Regions from separate parts of the Sporosarcina sp. P1 genome, predicted to be linked through region 2. Evidence: riboswitches for the same ligand, from Rfam matches in the RefSeq annotation. Region 2 holds a riboswitch; each other region holds the start of a gene.

Region 1 (8,322 bases), on a different contig from region 2:
TGCTTTTCCGTCAGTTGTTCATGATGCGTCTTTGACCAATCGTTAACTAGTGCTAAATACGTTTTGAATAAAAGATATGCAATTAGCTCGCTGTCACATGGCTTTAATTCACCTTTTGCGACACCGCGATCAATCTTTCTTGCAATGAATTTTAATATTTCCTTCTCTATAGACGTTAACACGTCTCCTACAGCAGGTGTTCGTAACTCTTTCTCTTCTTCGATCAATTTAATAAATAACTGATGGGTCTCGCGAAATTTCAACAATTGCATAATACGCGCATGGGCATTCTCTTGAAATGACGCGCCTTCTTTAGCTGTCTGTTCGGAGACGTTTTTCATTTCTTCAACCATTTTCCAGACAATTGAATGAAATAACTCTTCTTTATTCGAGAAAAATGTATAGATTGTACCTTTCCCCACATTCGCAATCTTCGCTACTTGATCCATCGTCGTCGCTTTATATCCAAACATCGTAAACGATTTTTCAGCCGCCAATATAATTTCTTCTCTACGATCCATTATGACACTTCCTTCAGAAATGACCGGAATACCGTTTCGGTCTTCTAGTCATTATATTACATAGATTTATAGATAAATGCAAGATATTACACAAAAGACTACCATACAAGCCATATGGTACTGACTTGTATGATAGTCTTCAATTTTTTATTCGATTATAAATACTTTGCGAATCGGTTCTTTGATTACTTTATCGTTTGCTGATTTCACTTCGGTAATCGTTAAATAATAGAGTTCGCCTTTAGTATATCTAGCAATCGGCTTGATTTTTACTGATTTCCCATCTTCTCCGAGTGTTGTAGAAACCGTAACCATTTCACCCATTGCATTTCTCACGACTACTTTTTCTAAGTTCGCAGCATCATGTTGTAATGTATCTGAAAACGTGATAGTCCACTCTTTCATCGTTTGAACTTCATTTTCAGAATCGAAATACGTATAGGGTTGATCATTTTCGATCACTACAACTTGCAGTATTTCTGAAGACAGTTCGAGACCTTCAACTGCATCCAGCACTTTACCCGCTTCCCCGATTTGAACGATCATCTTTCCGTCAACCACTTCTGTTTTTTCTACTTTTGCCGGGTGCAGTTCTCCAGTCTTTTCATCTTTCACTTGAATTTGAAGCTTCCTATCTGTAACTGTCGCTTTTACATTTTCAGGTGTTTTGACCGAGAGTTCAGGTTTTGGATCAGGGTTCGGTGTAGGATTCCAGTTATCTCCTAGATCTGCTCCCAAGTTCGTTGTATACTGCCAACGTAAAATATCATCTTTCTTTAATTCATAAATTCCAGCACTATACTGCGGGAACTCACCATTGACTGAATACATCCAGCCACTTAGCGGACCGCCATCAAATTCCGCTACATTATTAATGCTTTTCACGTATAGGGTTGGACCTACACCAGTAAATTTGAATGGTATTGAGCCACTTTCTACTTCACGTTGTAGTACCGTGAACGCCGTATCCCCCGACTCAATTTCCAACTGTTTTGGGCTAATAATATCCCCCATATTCATTGTTCGTGTTTCTACGGAAAATGTAATATTCGTTGGATGTACTGGTGGCTCTATAGTTTCTTCTTCAGAAAATTGTTGCCAGACAGATTTACCCGTTTTAATTTCTTGTAGTGCAATTAAAGATTGTTCGACAGCTATCGTATTGACCCATTGATCGGCTGGTAAAGTGAATGCAAATGCTCCATTTTTCATTTGGAATTTGCTTAATGCATCTACAGGTGATTTCCCATCTTTTTGCCATTCGATAGATGTAACGTCTTCTCCTGAAGCAACCAGTCCTGAAATGACAGTCGCAATACTGTTGGAGTTTTCTCCCCAAGCGCCCCAGCCAGCTGTATCCAGTTGTTGTTCGCGTAAGACGTGTTTTGCTCGTTCAATGGCTGTATTCACCGCACTATCATCTTGATAATTTGCTAGTGCCAATAAGACCATCGCTGTCATATCGGGATCAGCTTTGTCTTGTACGTTTAATGAAAGAGAAAATCCACCCTTTTCCTTTTCTTGCTTTAACAAATGTTGTAACGCTTTTTCTTTCGCTTCAGCATTCCATGTTCCTACGTCCTGCCCACGCTTCATACCTGTATCTAAAGCGAGCATCGCCCAGGCGTGTTTATTTATAGGACCAATTGATCCATCTGCTTTTTGTTGTGCCGCTAACTCTGCATACAGATTACGATTCGTTTCCCACGCAGTAGTTGGATCCTTCCCTACTGCCAGCAAACCAAAGATATAACGGATATGGTCTGTATCTGACTCGTCACTATTTAATTCTGGATCTTTAGTAATCCACTCTGGTAATCGTGCTGTACCATCAATTAATTGCGAACTAGATGCGCCCAATCCAACCAGTTCCGTCCAACTAATTCCCGGCATACCCCATCTGAAATTATCCTTATTATATCTCTCTACTTCATAAAAACGTAACGTATCCGCTAGCATCTCGTCTACCGTACGAATAACTTCTGGTATAGCCGGAGTATGATTCGCAGTAGTGTTTACATTTGCCAGCTCTTCAACTGTTCCTTCTGTTTTCTCTACTCCTGTATCCACGGCTTGTACTGTCGGAGTTACAAACGACAACATCAACCACAAGCTTACTAACACAGAAAACGTCTTGCTTACTCGACTACCTTTCTTCAACGACTCCTACCCCCTATTTTTTTCAATAAAAAAATCCCGCCTCCGGAAAGAGACTAGGATGGATGGATGCGTGTTTAGACATACCTAATACAACACCACATACACACCTTTTTCCGGAAGGTTGTAAGCATCGTATTATGGTAAGTCTCCTGACTTTTGGATACCAACGCAACTTCAACCTTCCCAGTACGAATACCAGTGGTTGTCTGAAGTCACTTTCCAATTACAGTGGCCGGACCGTTCAGGATTTTCACCTGATTCCTTTTTAAGTCTTGCAAACTAGCAAGACACCAAAATACGCTATAAACTCCTCTTTATCATAAGGAGTCGACATAACAATTGCAATAGCGTAATATTTGACGGTTCATCTATTTACAGGCTTCTATCCTATACCGATTTCTCTAAACGCTATCTTGACTATCTTTTCAGACTATGTAACGATAAGAGATGGATAAACACTAGGGGTGCTTTTGCTGAGAGAGGCGTTCGCCTTAACCCTTGAACCTGCTCTAGATAATGCTAGCGGAGGGAAGTGGACATATGACGGATTTTATCCGTACTATGCAACCGCTTCGCATAGAGAAGTGGTTTTTTTGTGTGAATTTTTTTAAGAAATGAGAAGTGGTAAGAATATGATGAATAAAGTTTTAGAGTTTACTAATGTCTCTTTTCATTATCAAGCAACGAAAGCTTCGAAACCAACTGTTATTTTCGATCAAGTTGACTGGCACGTGAAGGAAGGCGAATTCGTTAGCATCATTGGACCAAGCGGCTATGGCAAAAGCACGTTATTTCGACTCATCACTGGCCTAGAGAACCCTGACAGTGGACAGATTTTATTGGACGGAGAAGTGACAACGAAGCGGTTAGGCAAGGTTGGCTATATGCCGCAGCAAGACTTACTCATGCCGTGGCGGACGATTCTTGAAAATGTTCAATTACCTGTAGAGCTTCAAAAACGTAAACCTTCTTCCGATGAAATCATCCAGTTACTTGCTGACTTCGGACTGGCAGGAGAAGAAAACGCCTATCCTGGAAACTTATCAGGCGGGATGCGACAACGTGTTTCTTTTTTGCGCACAATCCTGACTGGCTCAAATATTTTATTATTGGACGAGCCATTTAGCGCACTAGATGCGATTACGCGGCTGACGATGCAAGAGTGGCTAATCGATCAATGGCAAAAGCTCGATAAAACGATTGTCTTCATCACACATGATATTGACGAAGCCTTATTCCTATCCGATCGCATCTTTGTACTTGCTGAAAAACCGGTACAGGCGATTCGCGAAGTCTTCGTGCCTCTCAGCCGACCACGCACTATGCGGGACTTGGCACGACCGGAACTGATGGAACTGAAAGAGCAACTGATTAACGAGCTTCGTTCGGAGGCGCGGCTATGAAGAAGATGACTTCGTATAGTTGGTCTATACTTCTCGTTGCAATCCTTCTTGGCATATGGGAAATCGCAGCACGACTTTACGACAAAAGCTTCCTCTTCCCGTCCCCTTCAGCGATTCTGATCAGATTATGGGAGCTGAAAACGGAGCTGTTTATCCATCACTTACCTCCGACTGCTTTAACTATTTTGATCGGCTTATCGATTTCGATCATCATCGGATCCACACTAGCGATTGCGATGTATAGTAAGAAACCAATTGAGCAAGCTTTTTACCCTATTTTGATCGCGTCGCAAACGATTCCGGTCATTGCGCTTGCACCGATTTTTGTCTTGTGGTTCGGCTACAGCATTTGGAGTAAAGTCGCAGTCACCGTCCTGATCACTTTTTTCCCGATCACCGTCAGCGTATTCGACGGCTTACGCTCGTCAGATAAGAACTTACGTGAGTTAATGATGACAATGGGCGCATCCGCCAAAGATATCTTCTATAAGCTAGACCTACCTTCCGCTTTGCCATCTTTCTTCTCTGGACTCAAAGTGGCGGTCACACTTAGCGTAATTGGTGCGGCCATTGGAGAATGGTTAGGCGCGCAGGCAGGACTTGGATATTTCAGCAGAAGAATGATGACGCAATTTGATAGTGCTGCTGTATTCGCACCGATCGTCTTGCTTTCGGCAGTAGGCATTATCTTCTTTTTACTCGTTGTCGTAATAGAAAAATACTTTTTACAATGGAGGAATCATCAATGAAAAAACGTCTGTTCCTTAGCATCACGTGTCTTCTTCTACTTCTAGCTGGATGTACAAATGATACAACCCCTGCCAATCAAGAAGAGACACCGAACAATGAAAAGAAAAAAGTCAGCATTATGCTCGACTGGTATCCGAATGCCGTACATAGCTATATATATGTTGCGCAAGAAAAAGGATTTTTTAATGAAGAAAACGTGGAAGTGGACATTCAATTCCCTGCCAATCCGACCGACCCAATGAACTTGACCGCAGCAGGTAAAGTGACACTTGGATTGTATTACCAACCGGACGTCATTTTAGCGCAAGCAAATGAAAATATTCCGGTTAAAGCGATTGCCTCCATCGTACGTGAGCCGCTTAATTACACAGTCATGTTGGAAGAAAGCTCGATTCAATCACCTAAAGATCTTGAAGGCAAAACAGTTGGCTATCCTGGAATTCCACTGAACGAATCTCTGATTAAAACGATGGTAACGAATGACGGTGGCGATTATGACAAAGTGAATATGATCGATGTTGGATTTGAATTGGAATCTTCACTCGTTTCAAAACGCGTCGATGCCGTGACAGGAACATTTATTAACCACGAAGTGCCTGTTATGGACTCGAAAGGATTCAAAACGCGCTACTTTAATCCAGTAGACTATGGCGTGCCGAATTATAGTGAAATCGTGTTGTTGACGAGTGATGATACATGGAATAAAGAACAAGACGCCATCCAGGCTTTCTGGCGAGCAGCTCAAAAAGGCTATGAATTTATGGTAGAACAGCCCGAAGAAGCACTCGACCTCTTGCTGAACAACCAAGATCAAGCCAACTTCCCGTTAGACAAAGCAATCGAAACGGAAAGTTTACAAGTGTTATTACCTAAGATGGATACAGATGGTAAAGCATTTGGCACGCTGGATGAAACATCTTGGGAAGAAGTACGGGACTGGCTACATGAAATGGAAATGATCAAGACGAAACCTGAAGTGGATGAGATGATCTTAGATATCAATACGGGAGAAATGTTCTCTAAATTAACGAAGTAACATACTCAAAAGGCTATTGCGAGAGTCTCCATGACTAATCGCAATAGCCTTTTTGATGATATGCGATTAGTGAGGCAGTACGGTAAACTTCACAGCAAATGACTTCTTCATCGCAACTCCATTCTTATTTTGCGCACCTTGATCCACACGTAAATAATGAACCCCTTGTGGCCATTCAGTAGTTGGTGTAATGAATAATTGCTTACTATTTAAAGGATCCACTTTCGCTGTAAAACTTTCGATACGTTCTGTGCTATTTGGCGAACGGGTAATGTAAATATGTCGAGCATAGTCTTCTTCCAGTAGCAATGCACTAGTGAACTTGATTTTGAATACCTTATTTGGTTGTACATGCAGTTCAGGAAAATCGCCCTTAAATTCATTCAGCAATGCGTTGCTAAGTCGTTCTATATTAACTAATCCCGCACCGAAATGAATGTCTTTTCCCGGCGCCCCTAAGTCTGTCGCGGTCGTTTCAAGTAACCGTCTAATCTCAGTGGGCGTCGCTTCGGGCTTTATAGATTTCAATAACGCCGCTGCGCCTGCTACCATAGGTCCTGAAAAAGAAGTTCCACTGACTGACTTATAGCTATTATTAATTGTTGTTGTATAGATTGCCGCACCTGGAGCAACTAAGCTAACGTGAGAGTTATAGTTTGAAAAGTAAGCGCGCTGATTATCTCTTTCTATTGCCCCCACTGAAATTACAGAAGCGTAGGATGCAGGAAACATGATGGAATTTCCCTCCATTGCATCGTTTCCTGCAGACGCAACGACCGTAATACCCGATTCCACTGCACGCTGTATCGCTTTTTCCTCCAATTGGGAAGCTTGGCTACTTCCGTAACTCATGTTGATCACGTCGACTTGTTTCTTGATGGCGTAATCAATCGCTTGGATACTATCTGACACTTTACTGAGCCCGTTTAGATGCGAGACTTTCAACGGCAATACTTTGGTATCATATATTCCTGTAATTCCCACTACCCCTAGATGATTCCCAGCCCTAGCCGCAATGACGCCTGCGATTGCGGTTCCATGGCCGTTGACGTCCTGAACATTCGTATTATCTGCGTAAAAATTATAACCGCCTGGCTGTATTCGCCCTTGTAAATCTTCATGATATAGATCAATACCAGAATCAATGACGGCTACGACGGTATTTTTCTTTTGCTCTTGCACTCTAGACCACATCAACTGCAGCTTTAGTTGTGGAATCCACCACTGCTTCACAAGAAGAGGATCGTTGAATACGACATGTGAAGAGCGCTCATAATTCGGTTCAATATGTAAAACATTTGGATCTTCGAGAAGTTGTTCCTTCATCAGAAGCATCTCAGCAGAATCTGTAAAGCTCCATAACTCCACTTCGTCTGTAATAGTTTCGCGGTTTTCTACACCCGATAAGTTTTCATCTATAGAAAACGTTTGGCGATTATTTTCATACTCTACCAGTAACTCATTTGAAATCACTTCCGCACTGACTATTTCTTGTAAACCAAATACCGCCATCCATCCAATGCATATAATCAAAAGTAGATGATGCTGCCTTTTCATTCGACCCTCTTTTCTTCCCTGTCACACTTTAGCAATATGGGATTCTTTTAAACCATTATAACTCACCATTTACCATCTTCATACATCCTATACGTTAGATAGGACTACTTTACATGAGGTATTTTGAGAAACCCACTTTCCTAAATACTCTACGCCCTACTTCCTTTATGCCACTACCTGCCTTACGTCTAGAATAATCCCGTCAGTCATAGTATAATCTTGACTACATTGGTATCTATACTCATTTTAAAAGAGAGAGCCATAGCATGAAGTAGGAGAATTTATATGAAAAAATGTCCGATATGTAATGAAATGAATAGAAAACAGCAAGAGTACTGCACACACTGCAAAGCATTTCTGGCATCACGCTATTCCAATAAAAAACGGTCGTTACTGAAAACACCAGTGTACCCGGTTTTATTACTAGCTATTGTGCTAGTCGCGATTACAAGCTATTACGCTATGGAAACCAAATACGGTCGTAAGGCAACAACTGAGCACTTTATTTCAGCGCTGATCGAGCAGGATCATGATGCTTTGCATGAATTGATTGTGCCGAAAGATAGTCGTATTTCAATCAACGCAGAAAGTATTGGAGCATTGCTTACATTGGTGGAAAAAAACCCTTCTATCGTTCAAGTAGTAGAAACTAATTTAAAAGAAAAGACCGACGAAGGCATGTTCTCCATGCGCATAACAGGAAAACGATTCGGCCTCTTCCCGCGCTATACGATCAATCCGACGGGCTATATTCTCAAAGTGAAATCTATCGGGGAGGAAACCGTCCTGTCAATTCATGATACAGAGATGGGCTATATCAAAAAAAGTAAAGAACAAGCAGAATTTGGCCCGTATATGGCAGGGATATATCCAATCAAAATGACGACCACTTTGA
Region 2 (8,322 bases):
ACATTAATATCAAACTTCACTTCTCCCTTTCCAGTAATCGGCTTGATTTTCACCTTCACCTTATCAATGATCATCGTAAAATAATTTCCTCCGTCCAATTTAAAGGTAACTTGGCCCCTTTTCGTATTATTTGACATCCATTGTATTCCTCGGGCTTTGTCACCTGAGATAAATCCCTTGAAGCTGGTAGGGGTGATTACACCCACCCCTGACAAAACCGGTGCTTTAATAGGCTCCTGCATAGACTTCCAATTTTCCTCCACTGAAATTAATGGAATCATCGCTTCATGGCCAGGCTCATCCAGTCCGATTAGTAACTGTCGAATATTTAGTGGCTGAATGAAAGATTCTTGTTCATAGGAGTTCTTGGGATCACCAAGCTTAGACAATGTGATTGATTTATTAAGAACGGGTCTTAATAAAAGAACATCTTGCACGGGATCTTTCGTGGTGTACAGCCAAATTTGATATCTTGTTTCCTTATAGCGAATAAAACTATCAATAACCGGACTTAATTTCCCTTTAACCATCACGTCTTCTGATGCAACAATATAAGAAAGATGACCCCAAAACAATTTTTGATCTACTGAATGATATAATTCAAAAAGCGCTTCATCCATTGTATTGCCTGTGGCATGTCCAACTTCCGCTTGCACGGCTCCGATATCAATGGGTTGCTCGCTATTTGCTGTATTAGCAAAACTGACAAGTTGCACATACACTTCGTATTTTCCATCCTTAAAATCCACACCGACTCCATTGATATAAAGCATTCTTTCGGGCTCATTAGAATCCACACAGCCAGAAAGGACTGCTGAAAGGATTGCCAAAACTAGCGTAAGTATACGTGCAGTCATTTTCCACCTTCTTTGTTCCGTGTTTTATCCTTGGGACTTAGCATATTCGGACGCTTTTTATATTGTTTGGGATATAAACGCAAAAGCGACTTCTGTATGGTCTCCCAGCTTAAATCCGTCGCAATATTCATGTAAGGCACCCCGAATGTTCGAATACTAGCTAAGTATAGAACGGTAAAATAGAGCGCCATAAATAATCCAAACAGTCCAAAAAAGGACGTTAAGATAATGAAAAATATACGTAGTATACTCACGGATCCCACCAACGATTGGTTAACCAACGTAAATGTCGAAATCGTTGAAGCCGCTATAACGACAATCATAGCGGGACTTGTAATTCCTGCCCGAATGGCGGCATCTCCAATAATTAACCCACCCACAACGCCAATCGTTCCTCCAAGTGCAATTGGAAGACGTAAGCCTGCCTCACGAAATAATTCAAACATGAGTAGCATGAGTAGCATTTCAAGTGTTGTAGGCAACGGCAGTCCCGTATTAGCTTTCACGACTGTCGCTAATAATAGAAGGGGCAATTGATCTTGATGAAATGTTGTTAATGCGAGCCAAAGTGCCGGTAAAGTTATACCTATCGACAAACCAAAAATACGCAATATCCGTTCCAACGAACTATAAATAGCTATATTCTCATTATCATCACTTGTTTTAACAAGTAAAAACAGGTTTATGGGCAAAATTACAGCATAGGCCGCCCCATCAACAAAAATGAGAAATCTACCTCTTGCTAGTGATTGAATCGCATTATCGGGTCGACCTGTATAGTTAGTTCTTGGGAAGAGTACGCCCTTAATATCCATACTCTCCATCAGTAAGTCCGGGCTGAATACGATATCCATATCAACTTTTTTTATCTGGTTTTTTATACTATTTAACGTCTCTTTACTAGCGATATCGTCAAAATATAGAAGAGCTACTGTCGTTTTAGTTCGCTTCCCCAATTCAAATTTTTCCACACTCAATGAACTCGTTGGTAAACGCTTCCGGATTAGCGCGATATTGACCGAAACATCTTCAATAAAATTATCCCTAGGCCCTTTAACCGGTGCTTCTAATTTTGTCTCTTCGGGATTTCGGTTTGGTTTTTTTGCAATATTACTTGAAAAGAGAAGACCAAACTCCTCAAAATATAGAAGCAAATTTCCGGTGTATACGAGTGTACCCGCTTCATTAATGTCTTCCACTCTTTTTAAATCCGGAATGTGTAATTGTGCTACAATGGCTTCTTCTGTCGTTACATCCTTCAAATGATTCATCATAAGCTGAACACGTTGAACAATGACTTCATTCAGTAATTGCTGATCGATCATGGCATTACATGTAATGAATACTACTGGACGTTCATTGAACGTGTACGATTGAAACTGAACATCCGCGGACTTTAGAAACAATTGTTTCATGGAATTTATATCTATTTCCTTTTCATCCGACTTCATGGTTCTTCACCATTTTCTGTATAGATTTTATGTTCTGACTTTTCTAGATGGTTTTCTTGAAATCAAAGCAATAACGACTAAAAAGAAAGATAGAAAGAGCATGAAGAATAAAGTGATGATCAATACATAATCTCCTTTAATGGTATGAAAAAGACGATCATCCAAAAGAGACAACGACAACGTCATAAAGAAAAAAGCGGGGGCAAGTATTTTCCAAATACGCTGTTTGTCTCCTGTCATATTTAACAAGTCCGCTGCTATGAATAAAAGAAGCCCCACTCTTATGAATGCACCTGACAACCATTGATAAATTGAAGCAAAATCAAAATGCTCGATAAACCGCCCAACCGATCCCAGTCCCCATTCTTCATAGGCGGGAAATCTTTGTTTTGTCGCTTCGGTTGGACCAAACTCCGTTATGGCTCCAATGGTAGGACCCATGGTCAAACCCATTAAAATGAAAAGCATAATAGCGAAATGATACCACCGCATCCGATCTTTGACTCGTTGTTGTATGAACAAGAACAACAAAATCTCGACAAATCCGGATGCTGCAAACATCGCGGTAGTGAGTACAGGTTGAAATCCATGTTCCAAAAAAGGTTGAAGCAACTCATAATTTTTCACTTGCATATTCGTAAATGCAATAAAAAAACCTAAAATAACGATCCAAAATAAAATAAGTACATTAACCATCGCAATCGTTTGTAAGTTTGTGGTGACAAGTAGGATACATAAAATGGTGTAAACGATTACCAACGGCAGCATAGGCGTTTCTGGCAGAAAAGTTGACACCATCCAAAATAATGTCTCACCCATTGTAAATGCGGCCATAATAATTAAAAAGAAAGCCGTTACGTACCGGAATATGGCTGTAGCGACTTTCCCGATGTTCGTCTCCAACCACTTTGTTAACGGTTGTTGATTTGATTTTTTATGGATGTAAAGTACGAGAAAAAGCCAAGGAAAGATTGCAATAGTTGCCACTAGAATAGATATCCATCCATCCCTTCCCGCCCCTTTCACCAATGACGGGATAATAGTCACATGATTTTTCAAACCAATTATTGTCATCGACAGGAAAATAACATGCAAGACACTTATAGAACCGGTTTTTTTCATACGAAAACCCTCTAACGTTTTTATATCATTTAGCTTTGACAATAATAGATAAAATTATACTTACTAGACGATAGAATAGAGGGGATGGATGATACTATTTTCTCAACTGCATTAATTACATGTGGTATAACGCCAATAATTATCTCCCAACACACCTGACAAATACGCTAATCCTTCACTTTCAGTACGATGGACGGAACGCCAGTCCTCTCCGTCAAGCGCTAAATAAATTTCATGATGAGGTGCATCATTATGATAGCCAACCAGGTCAATGTTCCCTTCCTGATCCACATGAGCTTTCACTTCATAATGAATTGGCGGTGAAGTGGTTAATGGATTGCCTACGTCATGATTGATTGTAAAATGAACTTCTGTCGATTTCCCTTCCAACCGATCAATGTCTATACCATCTACAGACGCATGGTCATGACGCTTATACCGTTTCATCGTATTCAAGCCGATTGATGGTCCCGTGGCTTTCGTAAATTGCAATGTACTGTCTCCCCCGATAAACTCTCCTTCTATATCCACACGGGTACGGAAGCTTTTCCCTTCTGGATTAAAGTCCCGATCATCTCCTGTAAAGTATGGTATCGGTGAAAAGAGATTCGGATTCTTTATAATATCTTCCTTTAAAAATGTCGTATAACGGAACTTCCACTGTTCCACTTCTTTTGTCTTTTTCCTGTCAGCTACCGGTTTTAGTAATTGATTCCGCTGCTTTACCCGTACAGAAAAAGTGTAGATTTCTTCTGTCGGTTTATTCTCAAGATTTCGAGGCATAATCACTTCATACACTTTTGATGCGATCGATTTACTGACATTCATTTTCTGATTGCTGTCAATCAATGGACGCGTTGCCGCGACACTATATACTACCGACTCAGAAAGACTTGTCTCACGATCAATAAAACGATTATCAGTAATTGTCTCGATGTATTGTCCGTTGCGGTAAATATCAAACTTCTCTACGTCCTTAATCCACTCCCATGACAGTGCAATTTGTGATGGGGCGACAATCGTTGTAATGACTAAGCGTTGTAAAGGATGTTCATCTTCCTGTACTTCTGTTAGGGCGGACGTCTGGATAACAATCACATCTTGAACCCGTCCTTCCTCCACTCGTTCCACTGTATATTGAAAAGGATGTGACGGGTCTAATTCACCATCCGTAAACTTTGGAGCCGTTCCTTCATATACTTGCCTGTCATTTTTATAAACACGATAATAACCACCTGTGTCACTCCATGTGAATGATATATCATCCAATGAATGAACCATCTGTTGAATTTCAAATAATTTCTCCATTTGCGATCTGCTCCCTTTTATCTATTTCATCTGAAACAGTTATACGCCTTCAGATAATTATGTAACATTCAGCATATCGTTATACCTCTTTGTCTATGCGGAATCGCTCATTTCCAAATACTTAGACCTTCTAATCCCAGTATTATTTCAACCTTTTTCATGTATATGATATAATTAGCCTGTCTGATACATAGCCACCACTAGGGGTGCCTTCTTTTCGGCTGAGATGCGATTACGCAAACCCTTTGAACCTGATCTAGCACATACTAGAGGAGGGAAGTGGGTAGTTTTCATACCCAATTGCCCATCTACGCATGGGTTTTTTGTATATATACCTTTAAAGGGAGGAAAAGAAACATGCAGCTTATTCAAGAACTTCGTCAAAGGCAACCGCTCGTTCATTGCATTACAAATTTTGTAGTCGCGAATTTCCAAGCAAATGGTTTACTTGCAATAGGCGCTTCTCCCGTTATGGCGGATGCAGTAGAAGAAGCAGAAGATATCGCTAGAATTGCCTCTTGCAGCATTTTAAATATTGGCACATTGAAGCAACAAACAGTAGATGCAATGATTTTGGCAGGAAACAGTGCCCGCGCAGTAGGAAAACCCGTCGTACTAGACCCTGTGGGTGCAGGCGCCACAGCTTTTCGTAAAGCTAGCGTCCTGAAAGTACTGAACGAAGTAGACGTCACACTGATCCGTTGTAATGCAGGGGAACTTGCTGCAATTGCAGATGTTCCATGGGCCGCCAAGGGTGTTGACGCAGGTGAAGGTTCTGCCGACATCAAAGGTATAGCGACAATGACTGCTCGCAAGTATAACTGTCTGGTTGCAGTATCAGGCGAAGTGGATATTGTCACGGATGGTGATTCCACATTATCCATTACAGGCGGTCACCCCATGATGACTACCATTACAGGTACGGGGTGTTTACTTAGTTCTATCACGGGTGCTTTTCTCTCTATAGGAATGGAGCATCCCTTGGAAGCCGTAGCAGATGCACTTTCATTTTATAAACGGGCTGGTGAACAGACAGCAAAAATTTCACGTGGTCCTGGCGACTTTGCTGTGAACTTCCTAAATACATTACATACATTGGATAGCGAATCGAAAACATTTTCAACCTAATAGACAGGAGGTTTTTCAATTGACAGTACAAGTAGCATTGACCATTGCCGGTTCGGATAGCGGAGGTGGCGCAGGAATTCAAGCCGACTTAAAAACGTTCCAGGAACTAGGTGTATTTGGCACTTCTGCTATAACCGCGGTGACTGCTCAGAACACACACGGTGTTCACGGTGTTTATCCAATACAAACAGAAGGAGTAATAGCACAAATACGTGCAGTACTTGATGATTTTGATGTAAAAGCATGTAAAACCGGGATGCTGTTTTCTGCAGAAATTATTACTGAAGTAGCTACGCTATTAAAAGAATACCCTTCGTTTCCATTAGTCATTGACCCTGTCATGATTGCAAAGGGAGGACAAACTTTATTGCAACAACAGGCGATTCAAGCATTAAAAGAGCATTTGTTGCCACTGGCCACCATTGTGACTCCGAATATTCCTGAAGCGGAAGTACTGACCGGAATGAAAATACGAACAGATGAAGACATTCAGCAAGCCGCAGCTGCTTTTATCCAAATGGGAGCGAAAGCCGTCGTTATGAAAGGCGGCCACCGTAATGATGTGTTGGACGCAAAGGATTATTACGCGGACGAAGAAGGTCAGTCATTCACTGTAACTACACCTTGGATCCAAACTAAAGACACACATGGAACCGGATGCACATTTGCAGCGGCGTTGACAAGTTTTCTAGCTAAAGGCTATTCCATGACGGATGCAGTTGCCGAAGCGAAGCAATTCATACAAGCCGCGATTGAAAATGGCTTGAAGATCGGTTCAGGCCATGGACCGACAAATCATTGGGCATATGGTGATCTAAAAAAGGAGATACACTGATGTCAAATATAGGATTGAAGAAAGCATTAGGTTTATATTTTGTAATGGGCACACCAAACTCAGGGAATCAAGATCCATTAGCAATAGTGGAAGCAGCTCTTCGCGGGGGTGTCACATGTTTTCAGTTGCGTGAAAAAGGATTACATGCCCTCGAAGGCGAAGCTTTGCTCGGTTTTGCCAGAAAGTGTCAGGCGCTATGCAGATTGTATCGCGTTCCTTTCATCATCAATGACGATGTGGATCTTGCATTGGCAATTAATGCGGACGGGGTTCATGTAGGACAAGATGATGAACGGGCAGACAGCGTGCGTCAGCGAATTGGTCCGGATAAATGGCTTGGGGTTTCGACTCACAATGCACAAGAAGTACAAATTGCACAATCCATTGGTGCGGATTATGTAGGACTGGGGCCTATCTATCCGACGTCAACCAAACTTGATGCTTCGGCAGTTGTCGGTACCACTTTAGTAGAAGAAATTCATACTACTTTCCCTGATATGCCGATAGTCGCTATAGGCGGAATTACGCTGGCTACAACCAGCTCTATTATCCAAGCCGGAGCAGATGGTGTAGCCGTTGTTTCTGCGATCGCATCGGCTAAAGATCCACAGTATGCAGCAAGTGATTTAGCAAAAACAATACACTCCTTGTTGGAATGAATGGGGTTCGTATGAATACACGTAGAATGATTTTCATGACAATGTTTGTAGCCATCGCAGTTGCCGGCTCTGCATTCGTTTCATTCCCTGCTGGTATCGCCAGAGCATATCCCATACAGCATGCTGTGAATGTCGTAGTGGCGATTATAATGGGGCCTGGAGCTGCCGTGATGGTAGCGTTTATGACAGGACTCGTACGTTTATTGACAGGGACAGGTTCACTGCTCGCGTTTCCAGGCGGAATGATCGGTGCACTTTTAGCTGGCGTACTCTATCAGCGTTTCAAAAGAAATTGGAGTGCGGGTATTGGAGAAATTATTGGAACCGGTTTGATAGCACCATTGTTTGCGGTGCCTTATGCCAAAATTTTGATGGGCACTACCGTCACTGCCTTCTTCTTTCTACCCCCTTTTCTTGTATCGACAGTGAGTGGTACAATTATCGGCCTATTATTGGCTCCACGACTGTTGAAATTGAAGATTTTTAAAGATTTGCAGTAACACCAAGATGTAAGTCAAAATGGTGGGGATCAGTGATGAGATCCAATTTGCGTTCCAGCACGTTGATCAACATCTCCCCTCTACCAAATCAAATAGTCTAAACAAAAGATCCGCAGAGAATAATCTCTGCGGATCTTTTGTCGATTTCCCGGGAAATAGAGTGTGTTATTTCCCCGTATGATTATAATATCTCTTCATTTCGTCTGCAGGCACCATATTTCCGCCCGTTCCCCATACAAGGTGCGTTGTGTTTTTGAAGTCTGCTGACGGTAATTTAGACTGTATAACTTGTACAGGCCCTATCATACCAGCAAGTGCTGAAGGTTCTAACCAGATGTCTTCACTATCCGCCAGCTTTTTCAGGAGCGTGAACAATGTCTGATCTTCTACCGTATAGCATCCTGTGAGGAATGGTTCCATCGTTTTTCCGACAAATGCGGACGCTGTACCGACTGCTAAACC
Region 3 (8,322 bases), on a different contig from region 2:
TCCGTGGCTGGGTGCTCTATACCACTTGTTAAGCGCTCTATCACACGTGGTATTCGCTCATAGTCCATGTGTGAGTGCTCTATGCCACGTGTTAAGCGCTCTATCACACGTGTTATCCGCTCATAGTCCGTGGGTGAGTGCTCTATGCCACTTGTTAAGCGCTCTATCAAACGTGTTATCCGCTCATAGCCCGTGGGTGAGCGCTCTATCACACGTGTTATTCGCTCATAGTCCATGGGTAACCGCTCTATCCCACGAGGTATCCGCTCTATCAAACGTGCAAACTGCTCATAGCCCATTCACGAACGCTCTAAACCCCAAGCATTATCCCAATAAACCGGAGATAATCTTCCGGGCTACCATAATATCCTTCGTTCCATGCACCAACATCCTGCCATCACGGAATAATACGAGTCGATGATCGTTGTATTCACAGGAAACCAAATAGGGATTTTGCTTTAAATTAGAAACAATACCGCGAATCGATTCGGCGAATGGCAGTAGTTCCACTTGTCGGTGCTTCGGCCAGGTTAGTTGTACAGTGTCGCGTCCACACAGCACGGCAGTCCGAATGACTTCATTGGCAGACAGATAAGGGTAGACAGGAGTGGCTGAGCAACTTGGACAACTGGGTTTCTTCATACTTTGCACGTCCATTGCAGCACGTTCGCCTGTCCAAAGATCGACGGATTCTAGACGCGGTTCCATCGACGCGCCCGTTATACACTTCAGCAATTCGGCGGTTTGACGGGCGGCTGTCGTGACGACGATTGGCGAGATGACGCCGACTGTATCGCATGTCAATGACTGTGGCGGTAACGCTTCGAGCAGACAATGCAAGCAGGGTGAGCCTTCTTTTACACCAATAGGAAACGTCAGCCCGTAGCTCCCGACGCAAGCACCCATGAAGAAAGGGATGCCCAGTTGTAATGCGGCGTCATTTGCCAGTAATCGAGTTTCGATATTATCTGTGCCGTCGAGAATGAATTGATGGCCTTCGAATAATTCGAGGATGTTTTCTGGCGTCACATCCGCTACAATCCCACGCACTTTCACATCGCTGTTGATAGCGCGCAATCGGCTTTCCGCAGCAATTGCTTTTGGCAATTGATCGATGACATCTTGTTCCGTATATAATTGCTGTCTATGGAGATTGGTCCATTCCAAAATATCGCGATCGACAATCGTCAGTTCACCGACACCTGCCCGGACTAGCATCTCCGCTCCAGAAGAACCGAGTGCACCCGCTCCTAAGACGAAAACTTTTGCTTCACGAATACGCTGTTGCCCAACCAGTCCGATCGGTGCAAACAGCTCTTGCCGAGAATATTTACCAATCAATTTGTCACAAGTCCTTCAGTGGGACTGCTAGCTACACCATAGTCACGTACTGGCATACGTCCTGCCTTATAACCGAGACGTCCCGCTTCAATCGCCATCTTCATTGCGGCTGCCATCATGACAGGATTTGCCGCTTCTGACACTGCTGTATTTAACAAGACACCGTCTGCTCCGAGCTCCATCGCGAATGCTGCGTCTTTTGGTGAGCCAACGCCTGCATCGATGATCACGGGGACATTGGACTGCTCAATGATGAATGACAGATTCAGCGGGTTCAGAATGCCTCTGCCTGAACCGATTGGCGCAGCGCCCGGCATGATGGCATGAACGCCTAATTCGCATAGTCTTTTTGCGAGTACTACATCGTCTGACGTATAAGGCAATACAATAAAGCCTTCCTCTAATAGCATTTCAGAAGCACGTAATGTTTCTACAGGGTCTGGAAGCAATGAACGGCTGCACCCAATGATTTCAACCTTTACCATGTCACAAAGTCCGGATGCTTTTGCGAGACGCGCGATATGTACGGCTTCTTCTGCTGTGCTTGCACCTGCAGTATTTGGAAGCAATGTATAGCGAGTTAAATCCAATTGCTCTAGAAAATTAGGCTGCGATGCTTCAAAAATATCCATGCGCCGTACCGCGAATGTGAGGATGTCTGCTTCCGATTCTGCGACTGCCTGCTTTTGTATATCAAATGAAGGGTATTTCCCTGTACCTAATAATAAACGTGAAGAGAATTCTTTATCTGCAATTTTTAACATCTTCATCCGCCTCCTACAAAATGTATGATTTCAATTTGGTCTCGATCCATAATCGGTGCATCGTAGTACTCTTTTTGCAAAATTTCTTTGTTTTTCTCCACAATCAAAATACGATCACCAAGTCCTAAATGCTCAAGTAACTGCTGAATCGTCCTTACTTCCGGAACGACTGAATACGACTTTCCGTTCAGGTCAATCATTTTCTCCATTAAACGCCTCTCCTTTTCTATAACTCTGTAAAACGTTTAGTGACCGCATAGGGGATAATACAGCCGCGCCTGCTACGTTGTTTCGCTGCAAATCAGGCAAATGATGTGGCTGAATTCCGCCGATTGCATATACGGGAATCGAACTCCACTTCGCAATAGAAAACAATTCGTCGGTACCGCGTGCTGGTAGGCCAGGTTTTGATTTTGTTTCGAAAACATGCCCGTATAAGAGCCAATCTGCTCCTTCTGTCGTAGCTTTTTTTGCTTCTTCTATTGAATGAATCGAGCAGCCGAATGTTAGCTCGGGAAACTTCCGACGTGCATTCCGTACACTCATGCCATAGCCCGGCAACTGTACGTTCGAAAGGTTTAGCTTGCTGGCTACGTAAGGTCTGGCATGTATAATGAGCTTTTCAAGTGGGAATCCACAATTCGCAAGACGTGAAATCACATCTATCAGTTGTTCATCTGTCTTGGACTTTTCACGCAAGATCATAGCATCCAGAAACGGTATTGTCTGTTGCAAGTGAAGTGTTAGTTCATCAAGCGAAAGACGGTCATCGGTCACGCCAAGTAATTTCATTCATGCCCCTCCAATAGAAAAAACCACTTCCCGAATCGGAAAGTGGTGGATGTGTCGACAGAAATACATACGGAACGACTCGCCACTTCCCTCCGCAGGTGCTAACCTGTTCAGGTAATAAGGGTTTCAGAGCCACACTCTTTTCTCAGTCCTTGTAAAGGATTCCCCTAATGGTCAAAATATTTCATTTTCAGAACTAGCGTATCATGTGTGTGTGAGAATGAAAAGAGTTTCTTCATAAAAACTAGAAGATGATTGCGCCAAACTATTTTATTCATTTGCCTCAATTCACTTGTATTAATTATCCTACGTATAAGATTATTTTGTGAAAACGACCTGGACGTCCATCAACTTTTGTCAAACAATACTTTTTCTTCTCGTCAAAGTGCTTTATACTGAATAGGTAGTACACATTTATGAATAGAGGAGAATCGTACGGATGAAATTAACCTATTCTGGTAAAACGAAAGACGTCTACCGCTTGGAAGATGGCCACGTGCTATTGAAATTCAAGGATGATGTAACAGGGGAAGATGGTGTATTTGATCCAGGTGCCAACACAGTAGGCCTGACGATTGAAGGTGCCGGGAAGTCTGGACTTCGCATGACGAAATACTTTTTCGAGAAATTGGAGGAGCAAAACGTACCGACACATTACATCGATGCCGATCTGGATGAAGTGACGATGACGGTGAAGCCTGCTACGGTCTTTGGTAAAGGATTAGAAGTGATTTGTCGATACCGTGCGGTCGGAAGTTTCTTGCGCAGATTCGGTGCATACGCTGAAGAAGGACAAGTACTGGATGCTTACGTGGAAGTGACGCTGAAAGACGATGAACGTCAAGATCCACCTATTTCGGAAGATGCTTTGGCGCAACTTCACATTTTAACGCATGAAGAATATGCGACACTTAAAGAATTAACAAAGCAAATTTCTGAAGTAGTGCGAAAAGAGATGGCGGAAAAAGGTTTAGAACTATATGATATCAAATTGGAATTCGGTCGCGATCCTGAGCGCAACATCATGTTGATCGATGAAATTTCAGGAGGCAATATGCGCGTTTATCGAGGCGATACATATATTGAACCAATGGAATTAGAAAAGATATTATTCTCATAAAACTTGACCGGAAACGAAAAATGTTTCCGGTTTTTTATGTTTCCTATACTGGCAACCAGTGTGTGTGGCGATACATAGTTTGCTTTTTCACCAGTGTGCGGTAGTGAATTCTAGCTAATGAAAGGGCCTTTTCTATCAGCGAAACTTTAATCTGTCTGCGGCTTTCATTTATTTGTTGGAAGGGGGAAGCGGTTGCGCTCTATGTTTGTCGTTAAGCGCTCAATGTGTCTGTGTAAACGCTCTATGTCGGGCGTAAAGCGCTCAAAGTCCAGCGGTAAACGCTCAATGTCACGAGGTAACCGCTCTATCCAGTCCGCGATCCGCTCTTAAAATGATAGATACATGTTAGAATTTTGAGAAATGGGGTACACTACACACTATGAGTTCATTATCCAATCAGTAATGAACAATGAATTACATAACTTATACAAGGAGGAATTTAATGATGTGGAAATTATCAAGTATTGCATTGAGCTCAGCGTTATTGATGGCAGCTTGCGGGGGCGCTACGGATGAAGGAAATGAAAAGGAAAAAGAACCGGTGAACGGCACGGGTGATCCAGTTGTAGAAGAGGAGACAGTGGAGCCTGAAGTGATGGCGCCGGTTATAAATGTGGATGGAGAAGAAATTGGTTCTGTAACGCTAACGCAAGGGCCATCTGGAGTAGCAATGGATATCGATGTATCCGGCCTTGAGCCAGGAGAACACGGTATGCACTTCCATGAAACCGGCGTCTGTACTGCACCGGACTTTAAAGAGTCTGCTGGCGGTCATTTCAACCCAACAGATAAAAAGCATGGATTAGAGAATCCAGAAGGACACCACGCAGGAGATTTGGAGAATCTTGTGGCGGATGAAGAAGGTAACGCAAAAGTTACTGTGACGACAGATGCAGTTACGCTTGAGTCTGGAAAAGAAAATTCGTTAATGGATGAAGATGGAAGTGCATTGATTATCCATGAAGGCGCAGATGATAACATTACCGATCCAGCAGGCAATTCAGGAACACCATTTGCTTGTGCAGAGATTACATCTGAGAATATGAAGTAATAGGTAAGGCAGGATGTCCCGAGGTGTGGGGCATCCTTTTTTCGCGTGGACGAAGTCTTAATCGAAATATATAAGAACTGGATAATCTGTATTTACAAGGGGTTTCAATCCTAATGATAAAATGGAATAATGCATATCACCATCCTTCTTTCTAACGGCCTCTTCATTCCCACAGACGAAAAAAAGAACGCCCTCCCGGAAAGGGGCGTCCTGTTGATTATCGAACGATCGCGATAATCCCTTCTTCATCATCCAGCTTTAGCTGAATGCCTGCTGCCATCGGATCTTGATCGAGATACTGCTCAATCCAAAGGCGAAGCGCTTCGACGAGACGGGAGGTGTCCAAGTGATGCATTTTGCCGTTAAGCTCTGCATCTGCTGAAAACCCAGTGTCGTCATCGTAAGCAAGTTCGACTTCCACGTCGTCTGGCATTGCACGTGACTCTTTTGCAATTAAGACACAAACCGCATTCACTACGTCTTGTTCGTAGATTATCTGTTGTTCCATTGATTCATATCCTCATTGCGTTTACGCTCTTTCTCTTTGAAGATCGCGAAAATCTTGCGAACCATGTAAATGATGAAGACAATCGCTAACACGTTAATCATCAAGCCCATAATGGAGCCGAGCATACCCATATTCGCAAACAAGCTACCGAATAATAGACCTGCAAGTCCACCGACGAATAGACCTTTCATCAAGCCGCCACCCATTCCGCCTGGCTTCTTCGCTGTGTTACCTGCTGTTGCTTTATCATTACTTTGATTGGTGTCTTGTTTCTTTTCTGCTTTATTCGGTTGCACACGATTTGGTGTACTGAAACTCTTCTTACCGGACTTATAGCCACGTGCTTCGGCAGTAATTTCATCTTGGAAGATGATGTTCCCGATTGGCGACAAAATCAATGTCGCAGCGAGGAAAAATGCAGCAAATTTTTTCAATTGAAAATCTCCTTTAGTGCTGTAATGAAGGTCTTGGATTTACCAAAGCCCTTCTCTTTATTTTACTGGATAACTGATCGTAATGAAAGGAAATTCCCTTACTTGGCGAAGAAGTTTTCTGTATAAAATGGCTGTTCTTTGTCATTAAAGTCTACACCGATCCCAATGAACTGGTAGTCACGGATTAATATGTTTTCTCTATGGCCTTTTGAATTCATGAGCCCTTCATGTGCGAAAATACTACTTGATTGACCGTAAGCTAGATTTTCACCCGCACTGACGAACGTTACTCCTTGCTTTTTCATCCGGTCGAAAGGGGACTCGCCTTGTAAGTTTTCATGACTGAAATAATCTTGTACTGCCATATCTGTACTATGCAGACGGGCTGTTTCGGATGCGAGTTCGTCCCATGTTAAAATGGAGCGGCCATGTCGAACTCTTGCCGCATTCGTCAAATCAAATAGTTGCATCTCAAAGCCTTGACGCATCGCATCGTTTTGAGGGGCATAGAGCGCGGACTTTTTTTGCTCTAGCGAATCGGCTATTAATTGTACTGCAGTTACGGTATTCGCATTATGCAGATCATAAAAGACGTAGATATAGAGACCGTCGGAATGAAAGATATCCATGCCTTCATCATTTTGCAACTTATAGATGTTTGTCCCTTTACGTATTTCAGAGATCGGTTCGCCGAGACCTTCACGTATTTCCGCTTTCGGTACACCATACTCGATGCCGATGGATGAAGCGATGAGGCGATCATTTGTATAGAGCGCATTGACGCGACGTTTGATATCGTATGACAACATGACGAAGTTCTGATAATTGTCATGGAACGTCAGCCATTCCGTTCCATATTCATTGACGGATTTTCGCATAGGTTCACCGAGCTTTTCCTTCACTTGCGCTTCGGTTGTGCCAATTTCGATATTGTGGATGGAAATAATGCCTGTTGCCGGTGCATCGAGCACAGGTTGGGCCACTTCATCTGGGGGACTGCTTCCGACAGCTTTATCGGAAACGAATGTAATAAAATCGACAATCGATTCTTTTGTATAGTCAAGCGCAGATCCAACTACTTCCTCGTTCAGCACGGATTCTACTTTGGCATCAAGCGGTTCGAGAAACGATAAGTCCACGTATTCCGATACCGGGCCTTCCCATAAAGGCTTGAAGGCGTAGAGTAGTACTGCGAGAAAGAGTAACTGAAACAGGCGTTTTATCATAAGAAACCCACTCCTCCATCATATTATACTCTGTTTCACCCTCAGCAATACAGTGGTAACTATGAAATGTTGAAAATTTTCCTACAGAGTAGCAGGAAAAAGGGTATACTAAAAAAAGAATGGAAGTTTGGAAGGAGTGGATGGCATGTTCGGTGGCGTGAGCAGTGTACCTTCCTGGTTTTATATAGTCGCATTTGCAGTCGTCATATTGATTGTCCTGATTACGGAATGGCGAACAAGATGAAGAATGAATTTCATTAGAAAGAAGGAAAAAATATGTTAACATTTGAAGAAAAACAACAGATTATAGAAGAGTTCCCGGAGTTAGTGAAGAAAGAAGTGTCTATGAAACGCTTGAACTATCATTATGAAGAGTCGTTGTATGATAAAACGGTAGTCGTGCAGCATTTGCACCCGAACGGTAATGCATTTGTCTACGTGGCAGATGTTCAAGGTTATGAAGCAGATGACCGCGGTCTAGTCAATGTACGCGATTACTCTGCGGATGAATTCCGTGCAGTGATCCGCGCGGCAATTGAAGGATTGGCGACAGAGGTGCAGGAACCTGAAACAATCGCAGAGACTTGGCAAAATTCCAATGGTCAAATGCTGACGCTTCTTGAAGAAGATGGCTTCTTTAATATTTATCATGAAGTCAACTTAGAAGAGGGCTTCGGAGATTACGGTGAGGCGGCAAGTTATTTGAAAGAAGAAGGCTTTTCCGTCAAAACGAAATAACAGCTACAGGGGTGATATCGAATGAAGGGTAAAACAGTTGCGATTTGGATGATCGTGGTGTTGATTGTGGCGGTAGTGGGCGTCGTGTTAATGGTGCAAGCTACCTTCAAAAGTAATCCTACACAAAAAAATCATCAATCAATGGACAACCAGTCGTATACCGAAATCGGTACGTTTGGCTGGCAATAAAAAGTAGAATGACTGCCAGGGATGTACTATTCCTGGCAGTTTTTCATCGTGTGGAGTTAGTGGTTATGCGAGTACCATCGCCAACGCGTCTCAGCAAATGAAAAAAGCCGCTCAAGTATTCCGGTCAACCTGGACGGAATCTTGCGCGGCTTCATTTTA

What was found. A riboswitch is a leader RNA that binds a small molecule or an ion and turns the genes downstream of it on or off. The one in region 2 is predicted to bind thiamine pyrophosphate.
Region 1: linked by a shared signal. The riboswitch ahead of CSV73_RS09280 (ABC transporter ATP-binding protein) and the one ahead of thiM (hydroxyethylthiazole kinase) in region 2 are both predicted to bind thiamine pyrophosphate.
Region 3: linked by a shared signal. The riboswitch ahead of CSV73_RS12090 (thiamine phosphate synthase) and the one ahead of thiM (hydroxyethylthiazole kinase) in region 2 are both predicted to bind thiamine pyrophosphate.

The regions. Positions count from the first base shown of each region.
Region 1 is NZ_PDYS01000007.1:132,675-140,996, reverse strand. Features, by position in the region: gene CSV73_RS09290 (TetR/AcrR family transcriptional regulator) at 1-521, opposite strand, end outside; gene CSV73_RS09285 (DUF4430 domain-containing protein) at 669-2,681, opposite strand; cobalamin riboswitch at 2,804-2,991, opposite strand; TPP riboswitch at 3,132-3,229, shown strand; gene CSV73_RS09280 (ABC transporter ATP-binding protein) at 3,317-4,084, shown strand; gene CSV73_RS09275 (ABC transporter permease) at 4,081-4,833, shown strand; gene CSV73_RS09270 (ABC transporter substrate-binding protein) at 4,830-5,870, shown strand; gene CSV73_RS09265 (S8 family peptidase) at 5,937-7,427, opposite strand; gene CSV73_RS09260 (YARHG domain-containing protein) at 7,713-8,322, shown strand, end outside.
Region 2 is NZ_PDYS01000002.1:226,680-235,001, reverse strand. Features, by position in the region: gene CSV73_RS04005 (Ger(x)C family spore germination protein) at 1-857, opposite strand, end outside; gene CSV73_RS04000 (spore germination protein) at 854-2,308, opposite strand; gene CSV73_RS03995 (GerAB/ArcD/ProY family transporter) at 2,336-3,430, opposite strand; gene CSV73_RS03990 (DUF3238 domain-containing protein) at 3,542-4,738, opposite strand; TPP riboswitch at 4,931-5,033, shown strand; gene thiM (hydroxyethylthiazole kinase) at 5,096-5,866, shown strand; gene thiD (bifunctional hydroxymethylpyrimidine kinase/phosphomethylpyrimidine kinase) at 5,886-6,701, shown strand; gene thiE (thiamine phosphate synthase) at 6,701-7,360, shown strand; gene thiW (energy coupling factor transporter S component ThiW) at 7,372-7,860, shown strand; gene CSV73_RS03965 (D-serine ammonia-lyase) at 8,026-8,322, opposite strand, start outside.
Region 3 is NZ_PDYS01000012.1:60,917-69,238, forward strand. Features, by position in the region: gene CSV73_RS12075 (ThiF family adenylyltransferase) at 325-1,341, opposite strand; gene CSV73_RS12080 (thiazole synthase) at 1,338-2,111, opposite strand; gene thiS (sulfur carrier protein ThiS) at 2,108-2,314, opposite strand; gene CSV73_RS12090 (thiamine phosphate synthase) at 2,298-2,897, opposite strand; TPP riboswitch at 2,968-3,076, opposite strand; gene CSV73_RS12095 (phosphoribosylaminoimidazolesuccinocarboxamide synthase) at 3,337-4,017, shown strand; gene CSV73_RS12100 (superoxide dismutase family protein) at 4,460-5,068, shown strand; gene CSV73_RS12105 (DUF2653 family protein) at 5,286-5,576, opposite strand; gene CSV73_RS12110 (hypothetical protein) at 5,561-6,010, opposite strand; gene CSV73_RS12115 (CAP domain-containing protein) at 6,109-7,236, opposite strand; gene CSV73_RS12120 (hypothetical protein) at 7,513-7,974, shown strand; gene CSV73_RS16515 (hypothetical protein) at 7,996-8,163, shown strand; gene CSV73_RS12125 (MMPL family transporter) at 8,320-8,322, opposite strand, start outside.